One region of the Variovorax sp. NFACC27 genome, then DNA from elsewhere that is predicted to be linked to it. Evidence: predicted binding sites of a transcription regulator. Region 1 holds the regulator's gene; each other region holds the start of a gene.
The links. The regulator sigma-54, encoded in region 1, starts transcription at its own class of promoters, with help from an activator protein. The targets are predictions, from matches to a motif close to TGGCANGNAANCTGCTTT.
Positions count from the first base shown of each region.

Region 2: the regulator sigma-54 is predicted to act here: its motif matches at 2,257-2,274, upstream of ABL840_RS01785 (TorF family putative porin).
Region 3: the regulator sigma-54 is predicted to act here: its motif matches at 1,988-2,005, upstream of ABL840_RS26015 (DUF2126 domain-containing protein).
Region 4: the regulator sigma-54 is predicted to act here: its motif matches at 2,015-2,032, upstream of ABL840_RS32270 (pilin).

Region 1 covers NZ_CP157613.1:786,393-790,202, reverse strand. Annotated here, with positions in the region: gene ABL840_RS03625 (phospholipase D family protein) at 1-824, opposite strand, end outside; gene rpoN (RNA polymerase factor sigma-54) at 838-2,448, opposite strand; gene lptB (LPS export ABC transporter ATP-binding protein) at 2,470-3,264, opposite strand; gene lptA (lipopolysaccharide transport periplasmic protein LptA) at 3,261-3,810, opposite strand, start outside.
Region 2 covers NZ_CP157613.1:382,716-386,525, reverse strand. Annotated here, with positions in the region: gene ABL840_RS01795 (ammonium transporter) at 1-901, opposite strand, end outside; gene glnK (P-II family nitrogen regulator) at 931-1,269, opposite strand; gene ABL840_RS01785 (TorF family putative porin) at 1,337-2,215, opposite strand; gene ABL840_RS01780 (YifB family Mg chelatase-like AAA ATPase) at 2,430-3,698, shown strand; gene ABL840_RS01775 (WYL domain-containing protein) at 3,769-3,810, opposite strand, start outside.
Region 3 covers NZ_CP157613.1:5,560,331-5,564,140, reverse strand. Annotated here, with positions in the region: gene ABL840_RS26015 (DUF2126 domain-containing protein) at 1-1,914, opposite strand, end outside; gene ABL840_RS26010 (DNA internalization-related competence protein ComEC/Rec2) at 2,056-3,810, shown strand, end outside.
Region 4 covers NZ_CP157613.1:6,896,896-6,900,705, reverse strand. Annotated here, with positions in the region: gene ABL840_RS32280 (hypothetical protein) at 1-445, shown strand, start outside; gene ABL840_RS32275 (tetratricopeptide repeat protein) at 442-1,062, shown strand; gene ABL840_RS32270 (pilin) at 1,471-1,956, opposite strand; gene ABL840_RS32265 (ATP-binding protein) at 2,194-3,810, opposite strand, start outside.

The DNA.
Region 1 (3,810 bases):
TCGTTGGGCGCGGGCCTCGGCGGCGGCGGCGTGGTGTCGGGGCCGGTGGCGAGCTCGAAGCGTTGCTGCAGCTCCTCGCGCGACAAGGCACTGCTCGCCACCGACTGGATCGGCCGCACGTAGACACTGTTCCAGTACTGGTCGAAGAGACTGCCCAGCCGGGGGATGAGCGCGCCTGTGACGAAGGTATCGAGGTCGATGAAGTTCTCGCCCGCGGTGCGCCTGAAGTACTGGTTGCCGATGTTGCGCCCGCCCGCGACCGCCATCGCGCCGTCGGCGATGAACAGCTTGTTGTGCATGCGGCGGTTGACGCGGCTGAAGTCGAAGAGCGAGGCGGTGAAGCGCTTCAGCAGGCTGCCGCGGCCGGCCGGGAACGGGTTGAACAGCCGCAGCTCCACGTTGGGCGTGGCGGCGAGGCCGAGCAGCAACTCGTCTTCGCCGGAGGTGTAGAGGTCGTCCATCAGCAGCCGCACGCGCACGCCGCGCAGGGCGGCGTCGCGCAGGGTGCGCAGCAGGTAGCGGCCGGTCTCGTCGTTCTCGATCTGGTAGTACTGCACGTCGAGCGTGCGCTGCGCGCGGCGGGCCAGCTGGATGCGGGTGTCGAAGGCGAAATCGCCGCCGGGCATCAGGCGGAAGCCGCTCAGGTCGGGGTCGGGCTGGGAAGCCAGCGCGATCTTGCCGAGGGCAGTGTCGGCCGAGACGGCCATGGCCCTGGTGGGCGTGCGCGGCGCCTCGTCGGGCAGCGTGGCGCAGCCTGCGAACAGCACCACCGCCACCATGGCGAAGACCCAATGCCCACAGCGCGACATCAGGCCCCGGCTCATCGACGGTGTCTTTCTACAGGGCTTTGCGCAGGTTGGCGGGCGCGATGCGAAGCGCTTCGCGGTACTTGGCGACGGTGCGGCGCGCGCACTCGATGCCCTGTTCCTTCAGCATCTCGGAGATCTGGCTGTCCGACAGCGGCTTCTTCACGCTCTCGGAGCCGACGAACTGCTTGATGAGCGCGCGCACCGCGGTGCTCGACGCATTGCCGCCGGTCTCGGTGCCCAGCGCCGAGCCGAAGAAGTACTTGAGCTCGACCGTGCCGAAGGGCGTGGCCATGTACTTGGCGGTGGTCACGCGCGAGATGGTCGATTCGTGCAGGCCCAGCTCGTCGGCGATCTCGCGCAGCACCAGCGGGCGCATCGCGAGCTCGCCGTGCACGAAGTAGCTCTTCTGCCGCTCGACGATGGCGTTGCTCACGCGCAGGATGGTGTCGAAGCGCTGCTGGATGTTCTTGATGAACCAGCGCGCCTCCTGCAGCCGCTGCGACAGCGCCTGGCTGCCCTCGCCCTTGTGCGACTTGAGCGCGCCGGCGTAGATGTCGTGCACGCGCAGGCGCGGCATCACCTCGGGGTTGAGCATGACGCGGAACTTCACGTTCGTGCCGCGCCCGGTCTTGGTGACGATCACGTCGGGAATGATGATGTTGCGCTCGACGTCGACGAAGCTGCGGCCCGGCTTGGGCTCCAGCCGCGCGATGATCTGCAGCGCCGAGCGCACCAGGTCCTCGTTGCTGCGGGTGAGCGTGGCCAGGCGCTTGAAGTCGCGGCGCGCGAGCAGCTCCATCGGCTGCTTGCAGATGGCGATGGCGGTCTTGCGGACCTGCTCCTCTTCCTCGGTCTCGTCCTCGCTGGCCATGGCGCGCAGCTGGATGCTCAGGCATTCGCCGAGGTCGCGCGCGCCGACGCCGGCGGGCTCCAGGCTCTGGAGCAGGCCGAGCGCCACCTGGAAGTGGTGCACCAGGTCGTCGAACTGGTCGTTGTCGTCGCCGGCCAGGCCCGAGGCCAGGGCGGGCAGCGAGTCTTCGAGGTAGCCGTCGTCGTTGAGCGACTCGATCAGGAAGCGCAGCGCGGCGCTGTCGTTCTCGTCGAGGCGCAGGCTCAGCGCCTGGCGATGCAGGAAGGACTGCAGCGACTCCTGGCTGCGCGCGAGCTCGGTGGCGTCGGCGCGCTCGTCGTCGCCCAGGTTGTTCTGGCGCGCGGGCGCGTCGCTGCCCCATTCGCTGTCGTCGGGCGCCATGTCGACGGTGCCGTCGCCTTCCCAGTCGGGCTCGCGCTCGGAGATGTCGGCGGCGGGGCCGTCGGTGTCGGCCGTGCTGGTGACGGTTTCGGTGGAAGCAGTGGATGCGCTGCTGGCGGCCGGCGAAGCGAAGTCGCCCTCGCCGTCCCCGCCTTCACCACCGTCACCGCCTTCATCGCGCGGAACCGGGGCATCGGCCGTGTCGAGCCCGAATTCCTCGCGCGCCGCTTCTTCCGCGGTGCGCTCGAGGAACGGGTTCTCGTCGAGCATCTGCTCCACCTCCTGGCTCAGTTCGAGCGTGGAGAGTTGAAGCAGCCTGATCGACTGCTGCAGCTGTGGCGTCAGCGCCAGATGCTGCGAAACGCGAAGGGACAGCCCTTGCTTCATGGTGGAAACCGCCCCCGCGCCTTACATGCGGAAGTGCTCGCCCAGGTACACCCTGCGTACCTCGGCGTTGTCGACGATCTCCGAAGGCGTGCCTTGTGCCAGCACATGCCCGTCGCTGATGATGAAGGCGTGATCGCAGATGCCCAGCGTCTCGCGCACGTTGTGATCGGTGATGAGCACGCCGATGCCGCGCTCCTTCAGGAAGCTGATGATCCGCTGGATCTCGATCACCGCGATCGGGTCGATACCGGCGAAGGGCTCGTCCAGCAGGATGAAGCGCGGCTGCGTGGCCAGGGCGCGCGCGATCTCGACGCGGCGGCGCTCGCCGCCCGACAGCGCGAGCGCGGGCGAATCGCGCAGGTGGTCGACGCGCAGGTCGGCCAGCAGCTCGGACAGGCGCTCCTCGATGTGCGGCTTCGACAGCGGGGCCATCTTGCCGTTCGCGTCGGGCTCCATCTGCAACTCGAGCACGGCGCGCACGTTCTCCTCGACCGTGAGCTTGCGGAAGATCGAGGCTTCCTGCGGCAGGTAGCTCAGGCCCATGCGGGCGCGGCGGTGGATCGGCATGTGGGCGATGGGCTCGCCGTCGATGGCGATGTCGCCGGCATCGGCGCGCACCAGACCCACGATCATGTAGAACGACGTGGTCTTGCCGGCGCCGTTGGGGCCGAGCAGCCCGACGACTTCGCCCTTCTGCACGTCGAGCGAGACGTCCTTCACGACCGTGCGGCTGCCGTAGCTCTTCTTCAGGCCGCGCGCGACCAGGCGGCTGCCCGGGGCGCCGTTGACGTCCTGCGTTCCTGCGGATTCGATCACTTGCGGGTATCTCCCTGGTCACTGCCGAGCGTGGTGCTCTGGCGCAGGCCCTTGCCGGGTGCCGGGGTGGGTGCCGGCGGCGGCGCCTTCGCGCCGGCGGCCGGGGCCGAGGCGCCGGCCGCAGGGGCTGTGGCGGCCTTGGGGGTCAGGATGGTCCTGACGCGCCCGCCCGGAGCCGAGGCGTTGACGGCGGTGTTCGGCGGCACGGTGGAACCGTTGACGGTGTAGGTGTCGTTGCTCTGGTCGTAGACGATCAGCGCGCCCTGGCTCTCGTCGTTCGGCGTGGCGCCCAGCAGCCGGCGCATGGTGGCGTTGCGGATGAACTTGACGTTGTCGGCGCGGCTGTCGTACTCGATCACTTCCGACTCGCCCTCGATCCACTCGTCGGGCGCGTTGCGCTTCTGCTTGTAGTAGGCCCGCTTGCCGGGTGCCGCCGTGACCACGCCGTACTGGTAGCCCTCGGCGTCCTGGCGCACGTCCAGCCGCGCGCCGCGGATGATGATCGTGCCCTTTGTCACCAAAACGTTGCCGGTGAACACGCTGGTC
Region 2 (3,810 bases), 400 kb from region 1:
AGGCCAGGCCGGCGACGGCGTTGGCTGCACCAGCGGAGCCGGCGTTGAAGCCGAACCAGCCGACCCACAGCAGCGATGCGCCGACCATGGTGAGCGTGAGCGAGTGAGGCGTGAAGGCTTCCTTGCCGTAGCCGACGCGCTTGCCGACCATGTAGGCGCCGACCAGGCCGGCCACACCGGCGTTGATGTGCACCACGGTGCCGCCGGCGAAGTCCAGCGCGCCGTCCTTGCCCAGCAGGCCGCCGCCCCACACGATGTGGGCGATCGGCACGTAGCTGAACGTGAACCACAGCACCGAGAACAGCAGCACGGCCGAGAACTTGGCGCGTTCCGCGAAGGCGCCGACGATCAGCGCCACGGTGATGGCCGCGAAGGTGCCCTGGAAGGCGACGAACACGTATTCGGGAATCGTGGTCAGCGCGCCGAAGGTCTCCTGCGTGATGCCCTTCATGAAGATCTTGTCGAATCCTCCGAAGAAGTTGCCGTCACCCGAGAAGGCCAGGCTGTAGCCGTAGACGGCCCACAGGATGCTGATCAGCGAGAAGATCACGAAGACCTGCATCAGCACCGACAGCATGTTCTTCGAGCGGCCCAGGCCGCCATAGAACAGCGCGAGGCCGGGGATGGTCATCAGGATCACGAGAAGGGTCGAAGTCAGCATCCAGGCGGTGTCGCCGGAATCGATCTTCGGAGCGGGGGCCGCGGGTGCGGCGGCGGGAGCAGCCTCGGCGGCGGCCGGTGCCGCTGCCGCGGGCGCAGCAGCCGGAGCGGGCGCGGCGGCAGCCGGTGCCGACGCGGCCGGAGCCTCGGGCGTTGCCGCGGCGGGGGTTTGCGCGAAGCCGGTGGTACCGGCGGCCAGCACGCTCAAGCCGAGCGCAAGAGAGACAAGCAGTTTTTTCATAGTCGTTGTTCTTTCGGGCCAGGACTCGATCAGAGGGCTTCGCGGCCCGTTTCGCCGGTGCGGATGCGAACGACCTGTTCGAGGTTGTAGACGAAGATCTTGCCGTCGCCGATCTTGCCGGTGCGTGCGGCGCTCTCGACCGCTTCGATCACGCGATCGACGAGGTCGTCGGAGACGGCCGCCTCGATCTTGACCTTGGGCAGGAAGTCGACCACGTACTCCGCGCCGCGGTAGAGCTCGGTGTGGCCCTTCTGGCGGCCGAAGCCCTTCACCTCGGTGACGGTGATCCCCTGCACGCCGATGGCCGACAGTGCTTCGCGCACCTCGTCGAGCTTGAACGGTTTGATGATGGCTGTGACCAGCTTCATGAGTTTTCTCCTTCGGATGGAAATGAAGTGGCGCGGCAGCTTGGGCCGCGCCTCGTTGTAGTGCGGATTACAGAGTCTTCGTCAGCGTGACGATGAAGCGTGCCTTGTTCGGCGAGTAGTAGGTCGTGCCGAAGGTGCCGAAGCCGTAGTCGACGCCCGGGTTGCTCACCGCGAGGTACGAGTTCTTCTTGTTGGCGCCCTGGATCGAGCCGGTCAGCGACAGGCCGTTGCCGAAGTCGTAGCTCGCGCCGATGTTGTAGTCGACGTAGCTCTTGTAGCCCAGGCTGCGGATGTCGCTGGACATGTTCGTGTAGCCGACGGCCGCCTTCAGCGTGACCTTGGGCACGATCTCCTTGCTGTACGACAGGTTCAGGTAGCCGGTGTTGGTGCCCTTCAGGCCCGAGCCGGCCTTGTTGCCGGCGTAGCCGAAGTAGTCCTTCGACACCGTGTGCGAGTACTTGGCGGTGAACGAGCCGAGGGTCTCGTTGGCGTAGGTGCCCGCGACGTACAGCTCGGTGGTGTTGCCGGCGGAGTTGCCCGGGTAGATGTAGGTGAGCGCACCGACGTCCATGTCCAGCGGGCCGGCCTTGAACTTGTAGCCGCCGTACACGTCCATCTCGATGCTGTTGCCCTTGAGCCAGTTGACGCTGGAGTTCCAGTTGCCCACGTAGAAGCCGCTGTCGCCGAAGGCGTAGTCCAGTCCGCCCTGGATGGCGGGCTTGAAGCCCTTGGTCTTGGCGTAGTCGTTCTTGCCGATCATGTCCTGGTCCTGGCCACGGAACTTGTAGTTCGTGGTGATCGACACATTGCCGGTCAGGTTCGGAGCGGGAGCTGCCGCAGGCGCTGCTGCGGCGTCGGTCGTTGCAGTCTGCGCCAGGGCCGCGCCGGACGCGGTCAATGCGGTGGCCAGAACGATCAGCGCCTGGGCGGCGGTACGGTGCGTCATCAGGGAACTCCTCGCAAGTGTGTTGTTGGACCGGAGGGCTCAAAGCAGGGAGCGTGCCAAAGTGCACGAATCCCTGCCCTTGCGACCGCGCCCACGCTGCGGGTGAGCGCCAAATCGTTACAACCCCTGTTGCGAGTGGTTGCAGATGGACGGTGCGCCGCACCACCGCGGGAATGCCCACAACGGGTGCACCATCTTGGGGAGAGGGAGAGAAATGGGACTGTCTTTGGTGCAGAGCCGCGCCTTGCTGGGTCTTGAAGCGGCCAGTGTCACGGTAGAGGTGCATCTTGCGAACGGTTTGCCCAGCTTCACGCTGGTCGGGCTGGTCGAAACCGAGGTCAAGGAGGCGCGCGAGCGGGTCCGCTCGGCGCTGCAGAACGCGGGGCTGGAGTTCCCCAACAACAAGCGCATCACCGTGAACCTGGCGCCGGCCGACCTGCCCAAGGACTCCGGGCGCTTCGACCTGCCCATCGCGCTGGGCATCCTCGCGGCCAGCGGACAGATAGACAACGCCCGGCTCGCCGGCCACGAGTTCGCCGGGGAGCTGTCTCTATCCGGCGAGCTCAGGCCCGTTCGCGGTGCGCTGGCCATGGCGCTGGCGCTGCACACGCGCGGCGTCGCGACGCGGCTGGTGCTGCCCCTTGAAAGTGCACAGGAGGCCGCGCTGGTACCGGGCGGCGAGGTGTATGGGGCCAGGCACCTGCTGGACGTGGTGCGCCAGTTCGTGGCGGGCGACGATGCCGCTTCCCAGTTGCCCGACGGCCCGGACGACGGTTGGGCGCGCATCCAGGCCGAGCCCGACACGGCCGTGCCCCGATACGCCGACCTGTCGGAAGTGAAGGGGCACACGGGCGTCAAGCGCGTGCTCGAGATCGCGGCGGCGGGCGGCCACAGCCTGCTGATGGTGGGCGAACCCGGCTCGGGCAAGTCGATGCTCGCCCAGCGCTTCGCGGGGCTGCTGCCCGCGATGCGCATCGACGAAGCACTGGAAAGCGCCGCGGTTGCAAGCCTCGGCGGGCGCTTCGCGACTGAAAGATGGATGAGCAGGCCGACCTGCTCTCCGCACCACACGGCGAGCGCGGTGGCGCTGGTCGGCGGGGGCTCCCCGCCCCGCCCCGGAGAAATCTCGCGCGCGCACCACGGCGTTCTCTTCCTCGACGAATTCCCCGAGTTCGCCCGCTCCGCGCTCGAAGCACTGCGCGAGCCGCTGGAGACGGGCACGATCACCATCGCCCGCGCCGCACGGCGCGCCGAGTTCCCGGCGCGCTTCCAGCTCGTCGCAGCCATGAACCCCTGCCCCTGCGGCTACCTGGGCTCGTCATCGAGGCCCTGCCGCTGCACGCCGGAGCAGGTCTTGCGCTACCAGGGTGTAGGACGCCACAGTTACCGCGGCAGAGCCAGAGTTATTGACTCGGTCGTCTCACAGTTAGCGCAGTTTTCCCATCTCCTTGCAGACCTACTAGCGCTCAGCCCACCGTCGTAAAGACGCCAGACGGCTAGCTCAAGAACCCGCGACCTACCCCTCGGAGAAAAGGGTGAGCACCTCGATGCAGCTATCCCCCGCTAGCTGCCCTCGGGTCCACATAGCCAGGGGC
Region 3 (3,810 bases), 3.5 Mb from region 1:
GCGGGCCGAAAGGGAGTCGGCGTCGTCGTTGTCGTCCGTGCCGTCGCCTTCACCGTCGCTCGCGGCGCCCGGCGTCTGCATGCGCAATGCAGAGGGCACGACGGGCGGCGTGCCGAAGGCGTAGGGCACGGCGCCGAGGTCTGCGCCCGCGCTGCCAATTTCACCCGTGCCCACGGCATAGCGCGCACGGTAGTCGGCAGAGCTCGGCAGCGCGCCGCGCGGCGCGGTGGGGTCGCGTTCGATCAGGTAGGGGTAGTCGCCCTTGCTGGCCCACGGCTGCGAGTCGAGCGGCAGGCGGTAGCCCATGGGCGAGTCGCCCGGAATGAGATAGAGCCTGTCGTCGCGCAGGAACCAGGGGCCGGTCTTCCAGGCCGGACCCGCGAGCGCGGGAGCATCGCCGTTCGCGTTGCCGGGCTCGATGGGCAGCATGTAGCCGATCACCGCGTCGAGCTTCTGCGTGAACACGCGGCGCAGGCGCACGCGTTCGAGTTCGTCGTCGAGCTTCGAGTCGAAAGGGTCGACGTTGACGGGAAGGCGGCGTTCGCGCCAGAGGTAGTAGTAGATGTCCTCGTAGCCCGGCTGGATGTAGCGCTCGGTCAGCCCCAGCTTCTGCGCGAGCAGGTTGGTGAAGCGGCGCGCGTCCTCGCTCGTGTAGTGCGTGGGAAAGCGCTCGTCGGCGAAGAGGGCAGGGTCGTGCCACAACTGCTGGCCGTCGGCGCGCCAGAAGATCGAGAGCGCCCAGCGCGGCAGCTGCTCGCCCGGATACCACTTGCCCTGGCCGAAGTGCAGGAAGCCGCCCTGGCCGTATTCGGCGCGCAGCTTGTGCACGAGCTCGGTGGCGTAGCCGCGCTTGGTGGGGCCGAGCGCGTCGGTGTTCCACTCGGGCGCGTCGCGGTCGGTGGTGGCCACGTAGGTGGGCTCGCCGCCCATGGTCAGGCGCACGTCGCCGGCCTTCAGGCGCGCATCGACCGCGTCGCCCAGGGCCAGCACCTCGGCCCACTGGTCTTCGGTGTAGGGCTTGGTGACGCGCGGCGATTCGTAGATGCGCGTGACCTTCATCTCGTGGCCGAACTCGACCTCGGATTCGTCGATCCCGCCCTCGATGGGCGCGGCGCTCGAAGGCGTGGGCGTGCAGGCCAGCGGGATGTGGCCTTCACCGGCCAGCAGGCCCGATGTGGCGTCGAGGCCGATCCATCCGGCGCCGGGCAGGAACACCTCGCACCAGGCGTGCAGGTCGGTGAAGTCGACGGTGGTGCCGCTCGGGCCGTCGAGCGCCTTCACGTCGGGCGTGAGCTGGATCAGGTAGCCCGAGACGAAGCGCGCGGCCAGCCCGCAGTGGCGCAGCAGCTGCACCAGCAGCCAGCCCGAGTCGCGGCAGGAGCCGCTGCCGTTGGTGAGCGTTTCTTCCGGCGTCTGCACGCCGGGCTCCATGCGGATCAGGTAGTTGACGTCCTTCTGGACCTGCTGGTTGATGCCGACCAGGAAGTCGATGGTGCGCTGCTCCTTGCGGTCGATCTTGTCGAGGTAGGCCTGCAGCAGCGGCGTGACCGGGTCGGCCACGAGGTAGGGCGCGAGCTCCTCGGCCTGCGAGGGCTTGTACTTGAAGGGGAAGTTCTCGGCCTGCGGCTCGAGGAAGAAGTCGAAGGGGTTGTAGACCGCCATCTCGACCACGAGGTCGACAGTGACCTTGAACTCGCGCGTCTTCTCGGGAAACACGAGCCGCGCCTGGTAGTTGGCGAACGGGTCCTGCATCCAGTTGACGAAGTGCTCGGCCGGCTCGACGCGCAGCGAATACGAGATGACGTTGCTGCGGCAATGCGGCGCGGGCCGCAAGCGCACGACCTGCGGGCCCAGCTGCACCAGGCGGTCGTACTTGTAGTGGGTGACGTGGTGGAGAGCGGCGTGAATGGACATGCGTTTTTGTGTGCAGAGCTGGCAGATTGCATCGAGAAGATGTCTCTGGTGAGACGCATACTAGCCCAGATGCTTAGCAATTAACGCGCCACTGAGCGTGAGTCTGGGGAGGGTTTGCATCATGGTTTCGGGAGTCGTCCGATGACGCCGTCGCGTGCGTTCGGCAGTGCCGTGGGCGGGGCTCGCGCGTTCGCTGCACTGGGTGGTTCGCTCTTGGGAGCGGCCTTGCAGTTGCAGCAGGAAGCGCTCTGGCCGGCATGGATCTACATGGGCTTGTCGGCCCTCGGCGTCGCCGCTGCATGGTGGCGGCGCAGGCCGGGCAGGGCGCTCGTGATCGTCGCCTTCGCATGTGGCGCGATGATTGGAGCGGGGCTTGCGGGATGGCGCGCGACGGCCTACCTGGGCGGCGCGCTCGACCCGTCGCTCGAAGGGCGCGACCTCCGGCTCACGGGCGTCGTGTCGGAGATGCCCCAGCGCAGCGAAGCCGGAACGCGGTTTCGTCTCGATGTCGAGTCCGCGCGCTGGGCCGACCCGGAAATCGCCGGACAACCTGCTGTACCCGATCGCATCGCCCTCGGCTGGTACGCCGACGGCTCCAGCCTGTGGAGCCGGCCTTCCGGGAGCCCGATGCCGTCGACGGACGCCAACCGCTCTCCGCACGCCGGCGAGCGGTGGCAGCTCACAGTGCGCCTGAGAGCACCCCACGGCAACCGCAATCCCCATGGCTTCGACAGCGAACTCTGGATGTGGGAGCAAGGCCTCCACGCCAGCGGCCATGTACGAACAGGCGCGCGCGACGCCGCTCCTGTGCTGCTGGAAAGCACCTGGTGGCATCCCGTCGAGAGAGCCCGCGAGGCGGTGCGCGATGCCGTCTTCGAGCGCGTGCCGGACCGCGCCAGGGCCGGCGTGATCGCGGCCCTGGTCACCGGCGACCAGGGCGCCATCGACCGTGCGGGCTGGGACGTGTTCCGCGCCACGGGCGTGGCGCACCTGATGTCGATCTCGGGCCTCCACGTCACGATGTTCGCCTGGCTGGCGGCCCATGCCGTGGGCCTGCTCTGGCGGCGGAGCACGCGGCTGATGCTGTGCCTGCCCGCGCAGCAGGCCGCGCTGGTCGGCGGTGTGCTGCTGGCCACGCTCTATGCGCTTTTCAGCGGCTGGGGCGTGCCCGCGCAGCGCACGGTCTGGATGCTGGCGACTGTCGGACTGTTGCGCCTCACGGGCCGGCGCTGGCCGTGGCCGAACGCGTGGCTGCTGGCCGCCGCCGTGGTGGTCGCGCTCGACCCGTGGGCCCTGATGCAGGCCGGCTTCTGGCTGAGCTTCGTGGCGGTGGGCGTGCTCTTCGCCACGGATGGGCCGTCGGACGGGCAGAAGGCCGGCGCGGCCCTGCGCATGCTCCGGTTCTTCCGCGAGCAATGGACCATCACGCTGGCGATCACGCCCTTGAGCCTGCTGCTGTTCCAGCAGGTGTCGCTGGTCGGGCTGCTGGCCAATGCCGTGGCGATTCCGTGGGTTACGCTCGTCATCACGCCGCTTGCCATGCTCGGTGTGGTCGCGCCGCCGCTGTGGGATCTCGCGGCCTGGGCCGTGCATGTGCTGGCGCTCCTGCTGCAATGGCTGGCCGGCCTGCCGCATGCCACGCTGTCGATGGCGGCGCCTCCGCTGTGGATGGCCGCCTGCGGCGTGGGCGGTGGCGCACTGCTGGCGATGCGGCTGCCATGGTCGCTGCGCAGCCTCGGCGCTCCTCTGCTCCTGCCGGTGCTGCTGTGGCAGGCACCCCGGCCCGCGGTGGGCGAGTTCGAGCTGCTCGCGGCCGACGTGGGCCAGGGCAACGCGGTGCTGGTGCGCACCGCCACGCACAGCCTGCTCTACGACGCCGGCCCGCGCTACAGCCTG
Region 4 (3,810 bases), 2.2 Mb from region 1:
CGCCGAAGCGCGCCGCATCCGAGCTTTCTCCGACTTTGTCGCCGAGCATTTCCACCGCGTCGGGCTTGCCGATGTTCAGGAGAAGCGATCGATGAAAAAGAAAGGGCTGACGCCTCTCATGCTGGCATGCATTTCGCCTTGCATCGGGTTCAACGATGCTCAGGAGATCCGTTTGTCGAGAAAGAAGATATGGCCATCCCTTGTGCTGGCGTGCATGACGGGCCTTTCGGCTGCAGCGTGCGCAGCGTCGGCAACAGCGAGTGGTGGCAGCACGGCTGTAGATGCCGCGCTGAAGGCTTGCGCGGCAAGTGTGGCGAAGGACGCGAGCGGTGGTCCCGACCAGACCGCAATGACGGCGTGCATGACCAAGGCGGGCTTCACGAAGCCGCCTCAGGAAGGCGAGCACAGGCCTCCACCCCCCGCTGGTGCCGCGCTTCGCAAATGACGTTGAAAAAACCATTGCCGCGCAGCAGTCGGCGAAATGAGGCGAATTGGCTGAGGCGGCCCGAGGATGGCGACCGCAAGGGGACGAAGTGCGTGGAATCGCCAGATTCGCACGGCGACCCCGTGCCCGAGGAAAAGCCAGGGCTGAGACCCGACGCCATCAGTCTCGAAGCCGCCATCGCGATGACCGGCATCAGCAAGCGCACGCTGTGGCGGCGTGTGTCGGATGGAACGATCGCCAAGCACAAGGAAGACTCGCGCGGAAGGGCGATGCTTGCTCTCGCGCAGATCACAGACCTGATCGATCTTGTGTTGACCGGGGAGGAACTTCACCTGATCGTGAAGGCCGATAGCGGCGATGCGAATGCACAGGCCGATGCTGGCGCGATGTTCTTCGTAGAGGCCCGCTTTGGGGCTGCCGTCTACTGGCTGGATCTTGCTGCCACGCAAGGCAATACCGACGCCATGCAGTGGCTCGGGAACTGCCACGCATCCGGCCTGGGCGTTCCCAAGGATGAGAGCCTCGCAATCATGTGGATCGCCAAGGCGGCTTCGCTGGGTCATCCGGTGGCTCGTCAGCAGATCCAGGGCATGAGGGCTGGACACTGCGAGCCGTAGTCATGCGCTTGTACCTGCGGACTCTCTGTTCTGCGCTCGTGCTCATTGCGCTGGTGGGTTGCGGAGGTTCGCACATGCCTGGCGATGAGCCGGCAGATTTCGGTGCGGACGTCACGGTGCGCAGCATGACCGCCGCGCAGCAGAAGTGCAATGCGGCAGGCTTGCCGGACCTCTACGAATGTGCTGGAGCTCCGCCGTCGCCTGCTGGGGAGCAACTGGCGGCTCGTGGGGCACTCGATATGTATCAGCTCTTCGAGAAAGGGTGCCTCGAAACTGCGGGCGAGAGGCAATGCGAGTTGCTGTTGGAGACCGCGTATCGAAAAGCTGGCGTGCAACAGCCATCGTCGCCCTGACGCAGACACAAAAAAAGCCGCCATCAGGCGGCTTGGATCGGGCAGAGGGTTTGAATCAGGTGCCGTTCGGGCAGCCTGCCGGTGCGTACTTCGAGTCAGCTGTGGTCGCGCAGGTCCAGCTGCCTGCGCTGCTGCGAGTCCAGGTGATCGTGTAGGGCGTTGCTTTCAGCGTTGCAGCAGCACTGCCGGCGAATTGGGCCGAAATGGTGCCGGTGGTGGTCAAGGCGGCAGTGTTGGTGGTCGCGGTAAGTGCCGTGCCAGCAGTCGAAGTCAGGGGGGTCGTATAGCTCAGGATGTTGGAGCTGGTGGCGCCGAGGTCGCAGGCAGCCGCATCAGTCTTTCCATTGTTCAGGCAATCTTCATAGGCCGTCTTCAAGGCGCCGGTTTCGCCCATGGCGCGGGCCACTTGCGACTTGGCGATGTAGGTCTGGTATTGCGGAATCGCGATCGCAGCCAGGATACCGATGATCGCCACGACGATCATCAACTCGATGAGGGTGAAACCCTTTTGCACGTTGCGTGCGAAGGAACGACGGTTCATTGTGAAACTCCTGCAGTTGAGAAAGTGCGCCCGGAAAGATCTCCGGGACGTGCTTCTTTCTGCAGTCCGCATGCCACCCGTCCAGGGGTGGTTCATGCGCGTTCGAACAGGTGTTTCAGGACGTAAAGGCGCGTGTACATTCGTGCCGTTTCGTCATGACGCGCGGCCGTGCGTGCCATGGCATCTCGCCGGTGGTGTCATCCGCGCGTCGTATCGATGCCCGTTGATGTGTAGCGCTCAATGCGCGGCTGCAAGCCGCTGCGCTTCGAGCATCAGCGGCACGCGCACCTGCGCGACCAGCCCGTGCGAGCCCGTCTTCAGCACCACGTCCCCGCCATGCGCACGCGCGATCGAACGGCACACGGCAAGCCCGAGTCCGCTGCCCGCCGCGCTCGAGGAGCGGGCCTGCGCGGTGCGGTAGAAGGGCTTGAAGACCTGCTCGAGTTCGCTGGCGGGCAGGCCCGGTCCGCGGTCGCCGATCTCGACCACGGCGTCGGGGCCGTCGGTGAACAGGCGCACGCGTGCCAGGCGGCCGTACTTGACGGCGTTCTCGATGAGGTTGTCGAGCACGCGGCGCATGCCGATCACGTCGACCTCCACCGGTGCGTGTTCCGTGCGCCGCAGCTGCACGTCCTTGCCGACGAACGCGGCCTGCTCGACCACGTCCTCGACGAGGCTCGCGAGGTCCATGCGCTCGCGCGCGGTCACCACCGAGGCGTCGCGGATGAAGCTGAGCACGGAGCCGATCATGAGCTCCATCTCCTGCACGTCTTCGAGCATGCCGGCGCGCACGTCGTCGGGAACATCCTCGATGCGAAAGCGCAGGCGCGTGAGGGGCGTGCGCAGGTCGTGGCTGATGGCGCCGATCATCACCGTGCGGTCGTCGACGAAGCTGCGCAGTCGTGCCTGCATGCGGTTGAAGGCCTGCGCGGCACGGCCTATTTCGGCGGGGCCTTCGAGTGCCATCACCGGTGCCGACGGGTCGCGGCCGAGCTGGTCGGCCGCGCGCGCGAAACCGGCGATGGGCCGCACCAGCCGGCGCGAGAACAGCCAGCCCGCAGGCGCGACGATGGCCGCCGCGATCAGGAACCACAGCAGCACGCGGCGCTGCCAGGCATTGGGAAAGGACTCGGGCGCCGGCTGCACCACCACCCAGCTGCCCTCGGGCGTGTACACGGCGGCGATGAAGTCGCCCTCGACGAAGGGAGCGGGCGCGAGTCCGAAGAGGCCGCGCGTGGCGGGGCGCGCGGTGTCGGAGGTCTCGGTGGTCGTGGCCTCGGTGTTGGCGGGCGCGCGTGGCGGCTCGACCGTGACTGCCGCTGGCGGTGCCGTGCTTGCCGCCGGCGCGGGGTTGGGCGAGGAAGGGCGTGCAGCGGATTCGGAGCGTGGCAGCGGCGCGGGAGTCGACGGAGGAGCTTCCGCCCTGGAAGGGGCCTCGCGCGGTGGCGGGCTCTCGACGACCGGCGGCAGGCCTCGCATGTTGCCTCCGGGTTGCATCGATGGTGCCGTGGGCTGGCCGCGAGCCATGCCCGGCGGTGCCGTCTGTGATGGCGAGGCCGGCTCAGGTGCTCTCGGCGCGATGGCCGTCGCGGGTGGCGCCGGTGCGGGGGAAGGCGATGGCGGCGTGCCGGTCGCGCCCGTGGTGCCGGACGGTGGTGCTGTCGTCGTGCCGCCCGGAGAACTCGTGGTCGGTGGCGTGGCGCCAGGCTCGGGTGTTGCGGCCGGCGTGGATGACCGGGGCGATGCGGAGGGGCCGCCCGCCGGATCTGCGGCCGGAGCACTGCCTGGCGGCGACTGGGTTGTCGTGCCGGTGGGCGGCGATGGCTGCTGTTGCTGCTGTTGTTGTGATGAAGG